Regions from separate parts of the Sphingobium sp. VMM genome, predicted to be linked through region 1. Evidence: predicted binding sites of a transcription regulator. Region 1 holds the regulator's gene; each other region holds the start of a gene.
The links. The regulator LexA, encoded in region 1, represses DNA repair genes until DNA is damaged. The targets are predictions, from matches to a motif close to GTTCCNCNCTTGTTCT.
Positions count from the first base shown of each region.

Region 1 (5,558 bases):
TCGTCGCCATGGCCCCAGCCCAGGCGCAGCAGATAGTTGAGCACCGCTTCGGGCAGCATCCCCATCTCGTCGCGATAGGCGTCGACGCCGAGCGCACCGTGGCGCTTCGACAGCTTTGCGCCGTCCGACCCGTGGATCAGCGGGATATGGCCATAGACCGGCTCTTCCCAGCCCATCGCCTTGATGATGGCGAGTTGGCGGAAAGCGTTGTTGAGATGGTCGTCGCCGCGAATGACATGGGTGACGCCCATGTCATGGTCGTCGACCACGACGGCCAGCATATAAGTGGGGGTGCCATCCGACCGGAGCAGGATCATGTCGTCCAGCTCGGCATTCTGCACCACGACGCGGCCCTGCACCGCATCCTCGATCACGGTTTCGCCGGTCCGAGGGGCCTTGATGCGGATGACGAAGGGCGCGCCTTCGGGCGCTTCCTCCGGCGAACGGTCGCGCCAGCGGCCGTCATAGCGCATCGGCTGCTTGGCGGCGCGCTGCTGTTCACGCAGCTCGGCCAGCTCTTCCTGCGTCGCATAGCAGCGATAGGCATGACCATTGGCGAGCAGCTGATTGGCGACCTCGGCATGGCGCGGGGTGCGCTCGAACTGGAACACGGCGGGCTCATCGCCGCCCAGGTTCAGCCATTCCAGGCCGTCGAAAATGGCTGCCACGGCTTCCTCGGTGGAGCGGGCGCGATCCGTATCCTCGATGCGGAGCAGGAACTTGCCGCCATGATGGCGCGCGAACAGCCAGTTGAACAGCGCGGTGCGGGCGCCGCCAATATGCAGGAAGCCCGTTGGCGACGGGGCGAAACGGGTCACCACCTGCTTGTTCAATCCCGTTGCACTTGCCGTCATATTCGCTGACATTCTTCCTGCCTGATCCATGGATGCGACGCCCCCTAGCATGGCTTTTGAGCCACGACAAACGTCCGTTGGGCGCAGGACGGTGCGTATTGCGCACAATGGATTTGCGCGGATCGAACAATGGCTGGAGGTGGAGCGCGAACAGCTCGCCTTGTGGGTGCCGGTGGCGCTGGGCGCGGGCATTGCCGGCTGGTTCGTACTGCCGGGACCGGCACACTGGCTGGCCAGTTGCTGCGCGGCGCTGGGGCTGGCCTGTCTGGCGCTGTTGCTGCCGGTGGGCGCGCGATTGCGGCATATGCTGGTGGCGGGCGGCTTGCTGGCTTGTGTTGGTTGCCTGCTGGTCTGGGGCAAGGCGACATGGCTGGGTCAGCCGCCGCTGGCCCGTCCCATATTCGTACAGGTGACGGGGACGGTGACGGCGGTGGCCAAGCTGCCGGCGCAACAGATGGTGCGCGTGGGGCTGCGGCCGATCGAGGCGCCAGCGCTGCCCGCGGCGATCCGAGTGAATATCGCGGAGGCGGATGTGCCCGAAGGACTGGGTAAGGGGGCGGTGCTGCGCTTTCGCGTGCGCCTGATGCCGCCCGCGCCGCCGAGCGTGCCGGGGGCGTTCGATTTCGCGCGGCGTGCTTATTTCCAGGGGATCGGGGCGACCGGGCGGGCGCTGACGCCGGTCGAAATGGTGGAGCAGGCGCGCGAGGGGCCGACGCTGCGGGCGCGACTGTTCGATCATATCGGCGGGCAGGTGGCGGGCGCACCGGCGGGGATTGCGGTGGCGCTGGCGACCGGCGATCAGGGCGCGATTGCCGAAGCGGATGCCGAGGCGATGCGGCGCAGTGGCCTTGCCCATCTTCTGTCGATCAGCGGGCTGCATGTGACGGCGCTGATTGGGGCGGTGATATTCCTGCTGTTGCGCCTGCTGGCGCTGATCCCGCGCGCGGCGCTGGACTGGCCGCTGATGCTGATCGCGGCGGCCGGGGGCGCGCTGGCGGGGATCGGCTATACGCTGCTGACGGGCGCGGAGGTGCCGACGGTGCGATCCTGCATCGCGGCGCTGCTGGTGCTGGGCGGGCTGGCGCTGGGGCGCGAGGCGATCACCTTGCGGCTGGTGGCGACCGGGGCGCTGGTGGTGCTGGTCTTCTGGCCGGAGGCGCTGATCGGGCCGAGCTTCCAGATGAGCTTTGCTGCCGTGGTCGCGCTGGTGGCGCTGGGCGAGCATCGGCGGTTCAAGATGTTCGCGATGGCGCGGGACGAGCCTTGGCTGCGCAAGGCCGGACGGACGGTGGCGGCGATGCTGTTGACGGGGCTTGGCATCGAACTGGTGCTGGCACCGATCGCCCTTTTCCATTTTCACAAGGCAGGTTTGCTGGGCGCGGTGGCCAATCTGGTCGCGATCCCGCTCACCACCTTCGTCATCATGCCGCTGGAGGCGCTGGCGCTGCTCTTCGACCTCGTCGGGCTGGGCGCGCCCTTCTGGTGGCTCACGGCCAAGGCGATCGCGCTGTTGCTGGCGGTGGCGCATGGCGTGGCGGCGAGCCCGATGGCGGTGATGCTGGCACCGGCGGTGCCGGGCTGGATTTTCGGGATCATTGTCGTCGGTGGTCTGTGGTGTCTGCTCTGGCGCAGTCGCTGGCGCTGGCTGGGGGTGGGGCCGGTGGCGGTTGGCCTGATCGGCATCGCGCTGCTGGCGCCGCCCGATATCGTGGTAACCGGCGACGGGCGGCATGTCGCGGTGCGGACGCAGGCAGGAACGATGGCGCTGCTGCGCGAGGGGGCGGGCGATTATGTCCGCGACGTGCTGAGCGAGAGCGCGGGCTATGACGGGACGCTGGAGGCGATCGCGACGATGAAGCAGGCGCGCTGTTCGACTGATCTGTGTGCCGTGACGTTGCCGCGGGGCGGGCGCAACTGGCGCTTGCTGGTGACGCGCAATGCGATGCTGGTCGATCGGCCGACATTGGAGCGGGATTGCGCGGCGGCCGATATCGTCATCAGCGATCGGGGGCTGCCCTGGTGGTGCCGGCCGCGCTGGATGAAGATCGACCGCTGGCTGCTGTCCCGCACCGGCGGCCTGTCGATTGGCCTTGAAAGCGGCAAAGTTCACACCGTCCATCGGCCCGGCGACGCGCATCCCTGGATCGTGCGCCGCCGGCCCCGAACGGCCGGTCAGTTGTAGCGGCGCAGCAGGCCGGCGAGCTTGCCCTGGATGCGGACCTGGCGCGGATCGTAGATCTGCGGCTCATAGGCGGCATTGGCGGGATCGAGCCGGACGCGCGCGCCTTCGCGGCGGAAATATTTGAGCGTGGCTTCGGCATCGTCGATCAGGGCGACGACGATCTGGCCTTCGCGCGCGACATCGGTGCGCTGGATCAGCGCGAAGTCGCCGTCGAGAATGCCGGCCTCCATCATCGAGTCCCCCGACACTTCGAGCGCATAATGATCGCCCGAGCCGAGCAAGGCGGCGGGGACGGAGAGCATGGTGTGGCTTTCCATCGCCTCGATCGGCACGCCGGCGGCAATGCGGCCGTGCAGCGGGATTTCGATCACGTCATTGGCGGCGGTCGGTAGCAGCACAGCGGGCGCCGACACCTTGGGCGTCGGAATGGCCGGCGCGGGCGCGCGGTGCATCGCATCGGGCAGCTTCAACACTTCGAGCGCGCGGGCGCGGTTGGGCAGGCGACGGATGAAGCCGCGTTCTTCCAGCGCGTTGATCAACCGGTGGATGCCGGACTTGGAGCGCAGATCGAGCGCGTCCTTCATCTCCTCGAACGAAGGGGACACGCCGCCTTCTTCCAGCCGGGTCTGAATGAAGCTCAGCAATTCCTGCTGCTTGGGCGTCAACATCGGCGGTCCTCCATGGAACGAATGAAGAACGCATAGGAAACGGAAAGGGGCAAGTCAAGCGCGTTAAGCCATGCGCCGCTTTTGCCGGTCAGGCGGTCAGATAGTCAGGCGGTCAGGGGGATGATGTCGACCATGTCGCCGGCAATGGCGGGGGCTGAACCGGCCGGGCGGCGGATCAGACAGTCGGCCAGCGCCATGGCGGCGGTGGCGGCGCTGTCCTGCGACGTGACCGAGACGATGCCGTCGGCGCCGCGATAGGCGCGCAGATAATCGTCGCGTTCCGCCGTCGCGCCGAGTGGGGCGGCAAGGCGGGCCTGCACGACCGGCGGCAGCGGCGCGCGCGATCCGGCGAGATGGCGGACCAGCGGGCAGAGGAAGAGGGTGCCGGTGACGAAAGCGGAGACCGGATTGCCCGGCAGGCCGAGAAAGATTGCGTTGCTGAGGCGTCCGGCCATCAGCGGTTTGCCCGGCCGCATCGCGATCTTGTAGAAATCGAGCGTGCCGCCGGCCGCCGCAAAGGCGGGGCGGACATAGTCATGGTCGCCGACCGAGGCGCCGCCGGTCGAGACGATGATGTCGGCCTGGGCCGCCTGTTCCAGCGCCTGCGTCATGGCGGAGAGATCGTCGGGCACGATGCCAAGGTCGATCACCTCGCAGGGCAGGGCGGCGAGCAGGGCGGCGAGCATCGGCGCGTTGGACGAGGGGAGATACCCAGGCGGCGTCGGCGCGCCGGGGGCAACAAGTTCATTGCCGGTCGAGAGCAGGGCGACACGCGGGCGGGTGCCGACGGGCAGGCTGCCATGGCCGCCCAGCACGGCGAGCGCGATCTGGCCCGGCGTGAGGCGGCTGCCGGCGCGGACCAGCAGCGTGTCGGCGTGGAAATCCGAGCCGAGCGGGCGGACATGCCTGCCGGGCATCAATATGCCGTCATGCGCGGTCAGTTTGTCGCCATCGCGCGTGGCATTTTCCTGGATCAGGATCGCGTCGGCGCCGGCCGGCAAGGGTGCGCCGGTGAAGATGCGGCAGGCCTGGCCCGGTTGCAGGGCCGGGATATCGGCGTCGCCCGCGCTGCTGGTGGCGACCAGCTGCCACGGCCCGGCGCCTTCGGATGCGCGCACGGCATAGCCGTCCATCGCGGAAAGATCGGCCCAGGGCTGGTCGCGGAGTGCGCTGATGTCGGTGGCGAGCCAGCGGCCGGCACAAGCGGCGACGGACACAAGTTCGGCCGGCAACGGATCGGCGAGGGCAAGTAGCCGCGCCTGCGCGTCCGCGACCGGCATCAGGTTCATCGGTCGCTGCTCTCCGGCGCGGTCCAGTCGCCCGACTTGCCGCCGCGCTTCGCGAGCAGGCGAACATCGCCGATTATCATGCCCTTATCGAGCGCCTTGGCCATGTCGTAAACGGTGAGCAAGGCGGCCGTGGCGGCGGTCAGCGCCTCCATCTCTACCCCGGTCTGGCCGGCGGTGCGCGCGGTCGCGGTGACGGTGACGCCGTCATCGTGGAGGGCAAAGTCGATGGTGACGGCGCTCAGCGGGATCGGATGGCAGAGCGGGATCAGTTCGGCGGTGCGCTTGGCCGCCATGATACCGGCGACACGGGCGACGGCGAGCACATCCCCCTTCTTGACGAGGCCGGCGGCGATCGCCTGCGCGGCGTCGGCCGCCATGGTGATGCGCCCGGTGGCCACCGCCTCGCGTGCGGTCACGGCCTTGGCCGAGACATCGACCATGCGGGCGGCGCCGTCTTCATCAAGATGGGTGAGGCCGGTCATGCGCCGGTCAGCAGGTTGCGGGTCGCGGCCTCGACATCGGCCTGGCGCATCAGGGTTTCGCCGACCAGGAAGCAGCGCACGCC
Region 1 covers NZ_JBXGSI010000007.1:26,868-32,425, reverse strand. Annotated here, with positions in the region: gene gltX (glutamate--tRNA ligase) at 1-854, opposite strand, end outside; gene ACUCV3_RS10515 (ComEC/Rec2 family competence protein) at 904-3,036, shown strand; gene lexA (transcriptional repressor LexA) at 3,027-3,704, opposite strand; gene ACUCV3_RS10505 (molybdopterin molybdotransferase MoeA) at 3,809-4,993, opposite strand; gene moaC (cyclic pyranopterin monophosphate synthase MoaC) at 4,990-5,475, opposite strand; gene trpC (indole-3-glycerol phosphate synthase TrpC) at 5,472-5,558, opposite strand, start outside.

Region 2 (5,558 bases), on a different contig from region 1:
AGCAGGGCCATCCAGCGGCTGGTGAAGAGGGAGCGGAGTCGGACGCCGAACATGGCGGCCGGTCTGGCATGGCGGCGGTTAAGGAAGCGTCACGCCCGCCACGTCGATCAGCCCGGCGCCGGCGGGAAGGCCGGGGCGCGGGACGGCAAGCCGGGTGGCGGGCTGGTCAGCAGCAGCCGGTCGAGCTGCGCATAGCCCAGGCAGCGATGGCAATAGGCAAAGTCGAAGGCCGTGTTGAGGATCCAGGCCTGGGTCGCGACATCCCAGGCCGCCCAGGCTTCGCGCGTAACCTGATCGCTGCCGCAGACATTGCAGACGAAGACGTAGAATGGCGGAGATGGGGGATCGACGGGGCTGGTCATGACCGGACCATAGCCCAGGGCATCGCCATTCCGGCGCGAGACTGGTCCGTTATGGACGCGATGCGGGGCGCTCCAGCAGCGCACAAAAAAGGGGAGGCGCTCCCCGCGCCTCCCCTCCCCTCGAACAGGTCGAAAGCCCTTTGCAAGCTGCCGTGATGCTGGCTGATCAGCAGCCTTAAACGCGTCAGCGCCGCGCGGGCTTGATCACAGCGCGACGCGCATGGCGCGTCGCGCTGTGATCTTATTCCGCCGCGATGCCGGCGGCCTTGAACATGTCCGGATCGCTTTCGTCGACATTGGCCGCTTCGGCGCCCTTGAGCTTCTTGCGGCGGTCGAACGCGTCCCAGACGTCGTTCCACTGGCCACGGGTCGCGCCCTTCGAATATTCGGTCGCGCGGGTTTCGAAGAAATTGGCATGCTCCACGCCGTTGAGCAGCGGGGTCAGCCAGGGCAGCGGATGCTCGTCGATCATGTAGATGGGCTTGAGGCCCAGCTGCCCCAGGCGCCAGTCGGCGATGTAGCGGACATATTTCTTGATGTCCTTGGGCGTCATGCCGGGAACCGGGCCCATTTCGAAGACCAGGTCGACGAACGCGTCCTCGATGCGGACGGTCTTCTGGCACATGTCCATGATGTCGTCCTTGACCGATGCGGTCAGGCAGTCGCGTTCCTTCACGAAGCTGTGGAACAGCTTGATGATGCCCTCGCAATGCAGGGTTTCGTCGCGGACCGACCAGGTGACGATCTGGCCCATGCCCTTCATCTTGTTGAAGCGCGGGAAGTTCATCAGCATCGCGAAGGAGGCGAAGAGCTGGAGGCCTTCGGTGAAGCCGCCGAACATCGCCAGCGTCTTGGCGATATCCTCGTCCGTGTCGACGCCGAACTGGGCGAGATAATCATGCTTGTCCTTCATCTCCTTATATTGGAGGAAGGCGGAATATTCGCTTTCGGGCATGCCGATCGTGTCGAGCAGGTGCGAGTAGGCGGCGATATGGACCGTTTCCATGTTGCTGAACGCGGTCAGCATCATCTTGATCTCGGTCGGCTTGAACACGCGGCCATACTTCTCGTGGTAGCAATCCTGCACTTCCACGTCGGCCTGGGTGAAGAAGCGGAAAATCTGGGTCAGCAGGTTGCGCTCATGATCGCTGAGCTTCTGCGCCCAGTCACGGCAATCCTCGCCCAGAGGCACTTCCTCGGGCAGCCAGTGGAGCTGCTGCTGGCGCTTCCAAAATTCATAGGCCCAGGGATATTCGAAGGGCTTGTAGACCTTGGAGGCTTGAAGAAGGGGCATATGGGTTACTCCGCGAAATCTTTTCTTCCCCTCTCCCATCGGGAGAGGGAGGGGCCCGCGCCGTCAGGCGTGGGAGGGTGAGGGCGAGAGGCGCGCCGCGATGACCGCTACGACGCCTTCGGTATTTTCCATGACCTCATGGTTCCAGAAACGCAGGATCTGATAGCCCTGGGTCTCGAAATAACGGGTTCGGACAGCATCTTGCTCAGCGCTCTCCGCATGACTTGCGCCATCGACCTCGACGACCAGCTTGCCAGAAAAACAGAGGAAATCCGCGACATAGGCACCATGGGGCACCTGGCGGCGGAATTTCACGGTCGGAAGCTGTTCACGCAAAGCACGCCAGAGACGTTTTTCAGCCTCCGTGGCGTTACGGCGGAGAATGCGGGCCTGATCCACGGCCCCTGAAGGCAGATCGCGGTAATTGCGCATCGCCCTCACCCTTCCGCCGCTGCGCGGCTCCCTCCCTCTCCCACAGGGAGAGGGAATCTGATCACTGGCAGGCGAGGCACTCGTCATAGTCGGTGGTCTCGCCGATCTCGAACTTGGGGGCGTCGATCGTGTTGTCCGCTTCCACGCCACCGGCGAAGCCGGCGCGCTGCACCGACTTGGAGCGCAGATAATAGAGCGACTTGATACCCAGTTCCCAGGCGCGGAAGTGAAGCATCAGCAGATCCCACTTCTCGACATCGGCCGGGATGAACAGGTTCAGCGACTGGGCCTGGTCGATATAGGGGGTGCGGTCGGCGGCCAGTTCGAGCAGCCAGCGCTGGTCGATCTCGAAGCTGGTCTTGTACACATCCTTTTCTTCCTGAGTCAGGAAGTCGAGATGCTGGACGCTGCCGCCACGTTCCAGGATCGAGTTCCATACGGCGCTCGAATCCTTGGCCTTTTCGACCAGCAGCTTTTCCAGATAGGGATTCTTCACCGCGAAGCTGCCCGAGAGCGTCTTGTGGGTGTAGATGTTCGCCGGGATCGGCTCGATACAGGCCGAGGTGCCGCCGCAGATGATCGAGATCGACGCAGTCGGCGCGATCGCCATCTTGCAGGAGAAGCGCTCCATCACGCCCTGGTCGGCGGCGTCGGGGCACGGCCCGCGTTCCTGCGCCAGCATCATCGACGCCTCGTTCACCTTGGCATTGATATGCTTGAAGATGCGCAGGTTCCACGACTTGGCCATGGCACCTTCGAACGGGATGCCGCGTGCCTGCAGGAAGCTGTGGAAGCCCATGACGCCCAGGCCCACCGAGCGTTCGCGGCTGGCGCTATATTTGGCGCGGGCCATTTCCGGCGGGGCGCGGTCGATATAGTCCTGCAGCACATTGTCGAGGAAGCGCATGATATCTTCCGCGAAGGTCGGGTGATCCTTCCACTGATCCCAGGTTTCCAGGTTCATCGAGGAGAGGCAGCAGACCGCCGTGCGATCCTGGCCGAGATGGTCGCGACCCGTCGGCAGAGTGATTTCCGAACAAAGGTTCGACGTCGAGACCTTGAGTCCCAGGTCGCGGTGATGCTTGGGCATCATCCGGTTCACCGTGTCGGAGAAGACGATATAGGGCTCGCCGGTGGCGAGGCGGACCTCGACCAGCTTCTGGAACAACGCGCGGGCATTGACGGTGCCGCGCACCGACTGGTCCTTGGGGCTGCGCAGGTTGAAATCACTGCCGTCGCGCACCGCTTCCATGAACTCGTCGGTCAGCAGCACACCATGGTGCAGGTTGAGCGCCTTGCGGTTGAAGTCGCCGCTCGTCTTGCGGATTTCGAGGAACTCCTCGATCTCCGGGTGGGAGACGTCGAGATAGCAGGCGGCCGAGCCGCGACGCAGCGAGCCCTGGCTGATCGCCAAGGTCAGCGAATCCATCACGCGGACGAAGGGGATGATGCCGCTGGTCTTGCCGTTGAGGCCGACCGGCTCACCGATGCCGCGCACGCTGCCCCAATAGGTGCCGATGCCGCCGCCGCGCGAGGCGAGCCAGACATTCTCGTTCCAGGTGTTGACGATGCCTTCCAGGCTGTCGTCGACCGAGTTCAGATAGCAGCTGATCGGCAGGCCGCGGCCGGTGCCGCCGTTCGACAGCACGGGCGTCGCCGGCATGAACCAGAGCTTGGAGATATAGTCATAGACGCGCTGCGCATGATCGGCATCGTCCGAATAGGCGGCGGCGACGCGGGCGAACAGATCCTGATAGCTCTCGCCGGGCAGCAGATAGCGATCGTTCAGCGTGTCCTTGCCGAATTCGGTCAGCAGCGCATCGCGCGACGAATCCGTCACGACATGAAAGCGACGCTCATGAATCTTGGACGACGCGGACTCGGTCGCCTTGCCCTTGGCAGCCTTGGGCTCGGCCTTGTCCACCAGATCCTCGATACGCTCGTCCATTACCGTCGCCACGTCGCCGTTTCCACCTTGTTCACTATCTCGAAAGTCCATGCGAGCCCCCGATTGTTCCTGTTCCGTTCGATTCGGTCCAGCGATGCCGGGGCGCACCCAGACATCATAGCATGAACCCGATCGGGCCGGGACAGAAATGGGGTCAACCGATCCGATCGCAAGGACAAAAGCCCCGTATCGCCGGAAGCAGGTCTGACAATGCAATCACAATCTATTGCGTGACCCCCTTGGTCCCGATACCACAGATAGTGCCACAGCCCCGCCGACACGCAAGAGGGTAAATGACAGTTCGGGGACTCGGTTCATCGACGCCTGGATTCGTTTCGTCGCTGACGCGCCACCCCATAGCGCAGCGACGCGCGGACTTCCAAGGGCCTTGGAAAAGACAAGGGGGGCCTATGAAATTAAAAAATAAATTTGCCTTGCCACGCAAATGCGCGCGTCGCGCGATTGGCGACAAAATCATGACATGGGGGCAGAGGCACGAACACGACCACAATCTGTTGAATCGCTGCCTTTATCGTCCCCCTGCATATCGCCGCGCGATACGCTATGATGATGGGAAGGCAGGCGAATCCATCCGCAGCGATCGGGAGGCAGGCATGATCCTCTATTACCATCCCCTCTCCTCCTATTGCTGGAAGGTGCTGATCGCCTTCTACGAAAATGGCACGCCCTTCACCCCGCGCATCCTGGAGGATGAAGCGGCCCTGGCCGAATGGCAGGCGCTCTGGCCGCTCGGCAAATTCCCCGTGCTGCACGACCCGGTGCGCGGCGCGACGATCGCGGAGGCGAGCATCATCGTCGAATATCTGGGCCGGCACGAACCCGGCACCTTCCGCCCGATCCCGGTCGATGGCGACGCGGCGATCGAGGTGCGGCTGATGGACCGGTTGTTCGACAATTATGTGATGGGGCCGATGCAGGCGCTGGTGGCCGACCGGCTGCGGCCCGCGGATGCGCGCGATCCCCATGGCGTGGCCGCCAATGTGGCGGCGCTGCGCAGCATCTATACGGTGCTGGAGAATCGGCTGGCGGGGCGGAGCTGGGCGGCGGGCGATCATCTGTCGCTGGCCGACTGCGCGGCGGCGCCCTCGCTTTATTATGCCGACAGGATCGTGCCGCTGCGCGCCGGCCATCCGATGCTGGGCGCCTATCTGAACCGGCTGGAGGCGCGACCGAGCTTTGCGCGGGTGCTGCGCGAGATGCAGCCCTGGTGGCAGAATTTTCCCTTTGCCGACGGGCCGCTTGCGTCCTGAACCGCAACCCTCTTCTGGACTCATCGTCTCAAAGGCCTATAGCCCCGCCTTGCAGGGACCTGCCGTGCAGAGGCGGGCCGCAAGAATAGGGACCAGGGTAGATGACCGTCATCAAGACCGCCGACCTCATCGAGAGCGTCGCCGACGCACTCCAGTTCATTTCCTACTATCACCCGATGGATTATATCCGGGCACTGGGTAAGGCCTATGAGGCCGAAGCCAATCCGGCGGCGAAGGACGCCATCGCCCAG
Region 2 covers NZ_JBXGSI010000008.1:19,293-24,850, reverse strand. Annotated here, with positions in the region: gene ACUCV3_RS11745 (hypothetical protein) at 1-53, opposite strand, end outside; gene ACUCV3_RS11740 (hypothetical protein) at 108-362, opposite strand; gene ACUCV3_RS11735 (ribonucleotide-diphosphate reductase subunit beta) at 604-1,656, opposite strand; gene ACUCV3_RS11730 (endonuclease domain-containing protein) at 1,720-2,088, opposite strand; gene ACUCV3_RS11725 (ribonucleoside-diphosphate reductase subunit alpha) at 2,150-4,036, opposite strand; gene ACUCV3_RS11720 (glutathione S-transferase family protein) at 4,651-5,307, shown strand; gene ACUCV3_RS11715 (fumarate hydratase) at 5,409-5,558, shown strand, end outside.
Region 2: a site for LexA is predicted at 4,055-4,070, ahead of ACUCV3_RS11725 (ribonucleoside-diphosphate reductase subunit alpha). Genes of this name have one in related genera too.

Region 3 (5,558 bases), on a different contig from region 1:
CCCGGCGTCACCGTATCCGGGTCAGGTCGCAAGCCCGGCGTCACCGTGTCCGGATCAGGACGCAAGCCCGGCGTCACCGTGTCCGGATCAGGACGCAAGCCCGGCGTCACCGTGTCCGGATCGGGTCGCAGGCCCGGCGTCACCGTATCCGGATCGGGCCGCAAGCCCGGCGTGACCGTGTCCGGGTCAGGCCGCAGGCCCGGCGTCACCGTATTAGGATCAGGCCGCAGTCCCGGTGTCACCGTGTCAGGATCAGGACGCAAGCCCGGCGTCACCGTGTCCGGATCAGGTCGCAAGCCCGGCGTCACCGTATCGGGATCGGGCCGCAGACCCGGTGTCACCGTGTCCGGGTCGGGCCGCAGGCCCGGCGTCACCGTGTCCGGATCAGGCCGAATCCCCGGTGTCACCGTATCGGGATCAGGCCGCAAGCCCGGTGTCACCGTGTCCGGGTCGGGCCGCAGGCCCGGCGTCACCGTATCCGGATTGGGCCGCAGTCCCGGCGTCACCGTATCCGGATTGGGCCGCAGTCCCGGCGTCACCGTGTCCGGATCAGGACGCAGTCCCGGCGTCACCGTGTCCGGATCAGGCCGCAGCCCCGGTGTCACCGTGTCCGGATCAGGACGCAGTCCCGGCGTCACCGTATCCGGGTCAGGACGCAGTCCCGGCGTCACCGTGTCCGGATCAGGCCGCAAGCCCGGCGTCACCGTATCCGGATCAGGTCGCAAGCCCGGTGTCACCGTATCAGGATCGGGCCGCAAGCCCGGCGTCACCGTATCCGGATCAGGTCGCAGCCCCGGCGTCACCGTATCCGGATCAGGCCGCAAGCCCGGCGTCACCGTGTCCGGATCAGGACGCAAGCCCGGCGTCACTGTATCCGGATCAGGACGCAGGCCCGGCGTCACCGTATCGGGGTCAGGTCGCAATTCGGGTGTCGGTGTATCAGGGTCCGGGCGGACTTCCGGCGTCACCGTATCGGGGTCTGGTCGCGCCTCCGGCGTAATGGGAACGGGCACTGGCCGCAGTTCGGGCGTGACGATTTCGGGATCGGGTTGCCGTTCCGGGGTCACCGTGTCGGGGTCAGGCCGCAGCCCTGGCGTCACCGTATCGGGGTTCGGACGCAGCTCCGGCGTCACGGTCTCGGGCAAGGGCCGCAATCCGGGCGTGATCAAATCCGGATTGGGGCGCAACCCCGGCGTTACCGTATCCGGCAAGGGGCGCAGCCCCGGCGTCACCGTATCCGGGTTCGGCCGCAATTCCGGCGTCACCAGATCAGGCAGTTCCGGGTCGGGCCGGTTCCAGTAATCGGGGAAATTGATGCCGCCCGGATGCTGGTCGGCGGAATCGACGAAATTGTCATATTCCGCATATTCGGTGCGGATATGGGCGAACAGATTATGGGTGCCGCCATTTTCCCGCACGATGGGCGATACCGTCAGGTGCAGGCCGGTATCGGGCTGGGTCCAACTGTCCACCCGCTCCCCGGTCTCGGGAAAGACGACGAAAAACTCGCCCGGATCGACGCCGGACAGCCACACCGAATGGTCCTTGCCCTCGGTCCAGCCCAGGAAGATGATCCGCCCCGCCGGCGTCTCGCTCTGGGCCATGGCCCCGGTCGTCGCCAATGCCATGCCCGCGACGCTGCCCGCCACGCTCAGGACGCCCGCATGCCAATGGAGCCGCCAATAGGTCATGCCCCGTTTCTACGTGCGATCCCATAGCCGCGGCCATCCATGGAAACCCCGAGACAGGCCGAGACGCGCCCGCAGCCGAACCAGAAACGCCCTTCGGCCGGCGCAGCGCGCCATCGTCCACGCCCGGCCATCTTCCCCTGGCCGCTCCCCCTTCCTATCTTGCCTCCCGACCGGGCAACGCCCCTTGCCCCCACGGAACAAATCTGGAACAACGCCCCCATGAGTCTGACCCACATTCCGAAGCAGAGGTTTACCGAATGCTGACCCACATCAGCGTCCGCGGCGCGCGCGAGCACAACCTCAAGGGCGTCGATGTCGATCTGCCCCGCGACAGCCTGATCGTCATCACCGGCCTGTCGGGCTCGGGCAAATCCTCCCTCGCCTTCGACACCATCTATGCCGAGGGGCAGCGCCGCTATGTGGAGTCGCTCTCCGCCTATGCGCGCCAGTTTCTGGAGATGATGCAGAAGCCCGATGTCGAGCATATCGAGGGCCTCTCCCCCGCCATCTCGATCGAGCAGAAGACCACCAGCCGCAACCCGCGCTCCACGGTCGCCACGGTCACGGAAATCTACGACTATATGCGCTTGCTTTGGGCGCGCGTCGGCATCCCCTATTCGCCCGCCACTGGCGAGCCGATCAGCGCCCAGACCGTCAGCCAGATGGTCGACCGCGTGGCCCTCCTGCCCGAAGGCACCCGTTTCTACCTGCTCGCCCCGGTCGTGCGCGGGCGGAAGGGCGAGTATAAGAAGGAACTGGCCGAGTGGCAGAAGGCGGGCTACACCCGCGTCCGCATCGACGGCGAGCTTTACCTGATCGAGGATGCCCCCGCCCTCGACAAGAAATACAAGCATGACATCGAGGTCGTGGTCGATCGCCTGGCGGTCAATGCCGACATGGCCACCCGCCTCGCCGACAGTTTCGAGCAGGCGCTCAAACTCGCCGACGGCCTCGCCTTCGTCGACCTGGCCGAGGGCGTCGTCCCCGGCCGCGAGGGCGTAGGGGCGGACAGCCTGCTTCCGGGGGAAGCAGGCAGCCCCGAAGCCGGCTCGCCTGGGCGAGCCGTTAGGGCCCAGTCCGCGGGCAAGATGAAGAATGCCGGCATCCCCGCCAACCGCATCGTCTTTTCCGAGAAATTCGCCTGCCCGGTCAGCGGCTTCACCATCCCCGAGATCGAGCCGCGCCTCTTCTCCTTCAACGCGCCGATGGGCGCCTGCCCGGCCTGCGATGGCCTGGGCGAGCGGCAGGAGTTCGACCCCGAACTGGTCGTCCCCAACGAAGCCCTCTCCCTGAAGAAGGGCGCCGTCGTCCCCTGGGCCAAGTCCAACCCGCCCAGCCCTTACTATATGCAGGTCCTGGGCTCCCTCGCCAAGGAATTCGGCTTCTCCCTCGACACCGCCTGGGCCGAGCTGCCGGGCGAAGTGAAGCTCATCATCCTCCACGGCACCGGCGGCAAGCCCGTCACCCTGCGCTTCGTCGACGGCAAGAAGAGCTATGAGGTCAAGAAGCCGTTCGAGGGCGTGATCGGCAATCTCAACCGCCGCCTGCTCCAGACCGAAAGCGCCTGGATGCGCGAGGAACTGAGCAAGTACCAGACCGCCATGCCCTGCGAGACCTGCCACGGCGCGCGCCTCAAGCCCGAGGCACTCGCGGTCAAGATCGCCGGCGAGGACATCTCCGTCTCCACCCGCCGCTCGGTGGTGGACGCGCTCGCCTTCTTCACCGCGATGCCCGACGCGCTCAATGAGCAACAGAACCAGATCGCCCGCGCCATCCTCAAGGAAATTGTCGAGCGCCTCGGCTTCCTCAACAATGTCGGCCTCGACTATCTGAACCTCGACCGCACATCAGGCACATTGTCGGGCGGCGAAAGCCAGCGCATCCGCCTCGCCAGCCAGATCGGCTCGGGCCTGTCGGGCGTCCTCTACGTCCTCGACGAACCCTCGATCGGCCTGCACCAGCGCGACAATGACCGGCTGCTCGTCACCCTCAAGCGCCTGCGCGACCTCGGCAACAGCGTCATCGTCGTCGAGCATGACGAGGATGCGATCCGCGCCGCCGACTATATTGTCGACATGGGGCCGGGCGCCGGCGTCCATGGCGGCACCATCGTCGCCCAGGGCACCCTGCCGCAGCTATTGGCGCACAAGGACAGCCTGACCGCGGACTATCTCAACGGCACCCGCCGCATTGAGGTGCCCGCCAAGCGCCGCAAGGGCTCGGGCAAGAAGCTCACCGTCCACAATGCCCGCGCCAACAACCTCACCGGCGTCACCGCGTCGATCCCGCTCGGCACCTTCACCTGCATCACCGGCGTCAGCGGCTCGGGCAAGTCCAGCTTCACCATCGACACCCTCTATGCCGCCAGCGCCCGCACCCTCAACGGCGCCCGCATCGTCGCCGGCCCGCATGACAAGATCACGGGCCTGGAACATTGCGACAAGGTGATCGACATCGACCAGTCGCCGATCGGCCGCACCCCGCGCTCCAACCCGGCCACCTATACCGGCGCCTTCACCAATATCCGCGACTGGTTCGCCGGCCTCCCCGAAGCGCAGGCGCGCGGCTACAAGCCCGGCCGCTTCTCCTTCAACGTCAAGGGCGGCCGCTGCGAAGCCTGTCAGGGCGACGGCGTGCTCAAGATCGAGATGCACTTCCTCCCCGACGTCTATGTCACCTGCGACGTCTGCCACGGCGCCCGCTACAACCGCGAGACGCTGGAGGTGAAGTTCAAGGGGATGAGCATCGCCGACGTGCTCGACATGACGGTCGAGGATGCGGTGGAGTTCTTCAAGGCCGTGCCGCCGATCCGCGACAAGATGGCGATGCTCGCCGAAGTGGGCCTTGGCTATATCAAGGTCGGCCAGCAGGCCACCACCCTGTCGGGCGGCGAAGCCCAGCGCGTCAAGCTCGCCAAGGAATTGTCCCGCCGCGCCACCGGCAACACCCTCTATATCCTCGACGAACCCACCACCGGCCTGCATTTCGAGGATGTCCGCAAGCTGCTGGAAGTCCTCCACGCCCTAGTAGACCAGGGCAACAGCGTCGTGGTGATCGAACATAATCTCGATGTCATCAAGACGGCGGATTATATTATCGATCTCGGTCCCGAGGGTGGAGTGAAAGGGGGTGAGATCGTCGCTACGGGCACGCCGGAACAGGTCGTGAAGGAACCCCGCAGTTTCACCGGCCACTACCTCGCCCCCCTTTTACGCCAGCCGAAGACCGAGGCCGCTGAATAAAGGATCATCGACATTTGATCGCGCCGAGACCGTCCGGGGGACGGTCTCGGCGCGATCAACCGGAGGGCGGCGTAAAGCCTGTCCTGACCGAAGTTCGAGCGAAGCCGAGAACCTAGTCGAAGGGGGCGGCGAAGTCGTCGCACAAGGCACGCCGAAGCAGGTGGTGAAGGAGCCGCGCAGCTTTACCGGACGCTATCTGGCGCCGTTGCTGAGCCACGCCTCAGTGAAAGCAGCAGAATGACAACACTGCGGTGCCCGCTGGCGAGCACGCGCCAGCGGCGCCCACCGAGTGCATCACGAGAGCACAGTTTCTACTAAACGCTTACCATCGGACTTGAGAAATTTTAATTGTTTCAAAATCGGCTTGCCGGGCGCGCCAAATGTTTCTGAAGCGCGGCGTGCATAAGTCCAAAAGGTCCAGCTCTTCACCGATTTTGCCTTATCGAACTCCTCGACACGCATAAATGTCTGGAAGAGATGATCAAAATTAAAGCTGTCAATTAACTGAACTGGCGTTCTATTTGAATATCGACGCTTATGGCCTTCAGCCCTAATCCTTGCAGCGAATGTTAATTTCCTTTTGAGATTAGAAACTGTCGAATCTCTTAGAAAAACTTTGGAACCA
Region 3 covers NZ_JBXGSI010000025.1:41,458-47,015, forward strand. Annotated here, with positions in the region: gene ACUCV3_RS24065 (autotransporter domain-containing protein) at 1-1,691, opposite strand, end outside; gene uvrA (excinuclease ABC subunit UvrA) at 1,949-4,933, shown strand; gene ACUCV3_RS24075 (RNA-dependent RNA polymerase family protein) at 5,228-5,558, opposite strand, start outside.
Region 3: a site for LexA is predicted at 1,886-1,901, ahead of uvrA (excinuclease ABC subunit UvrA). Genes of this name have one in related genera too.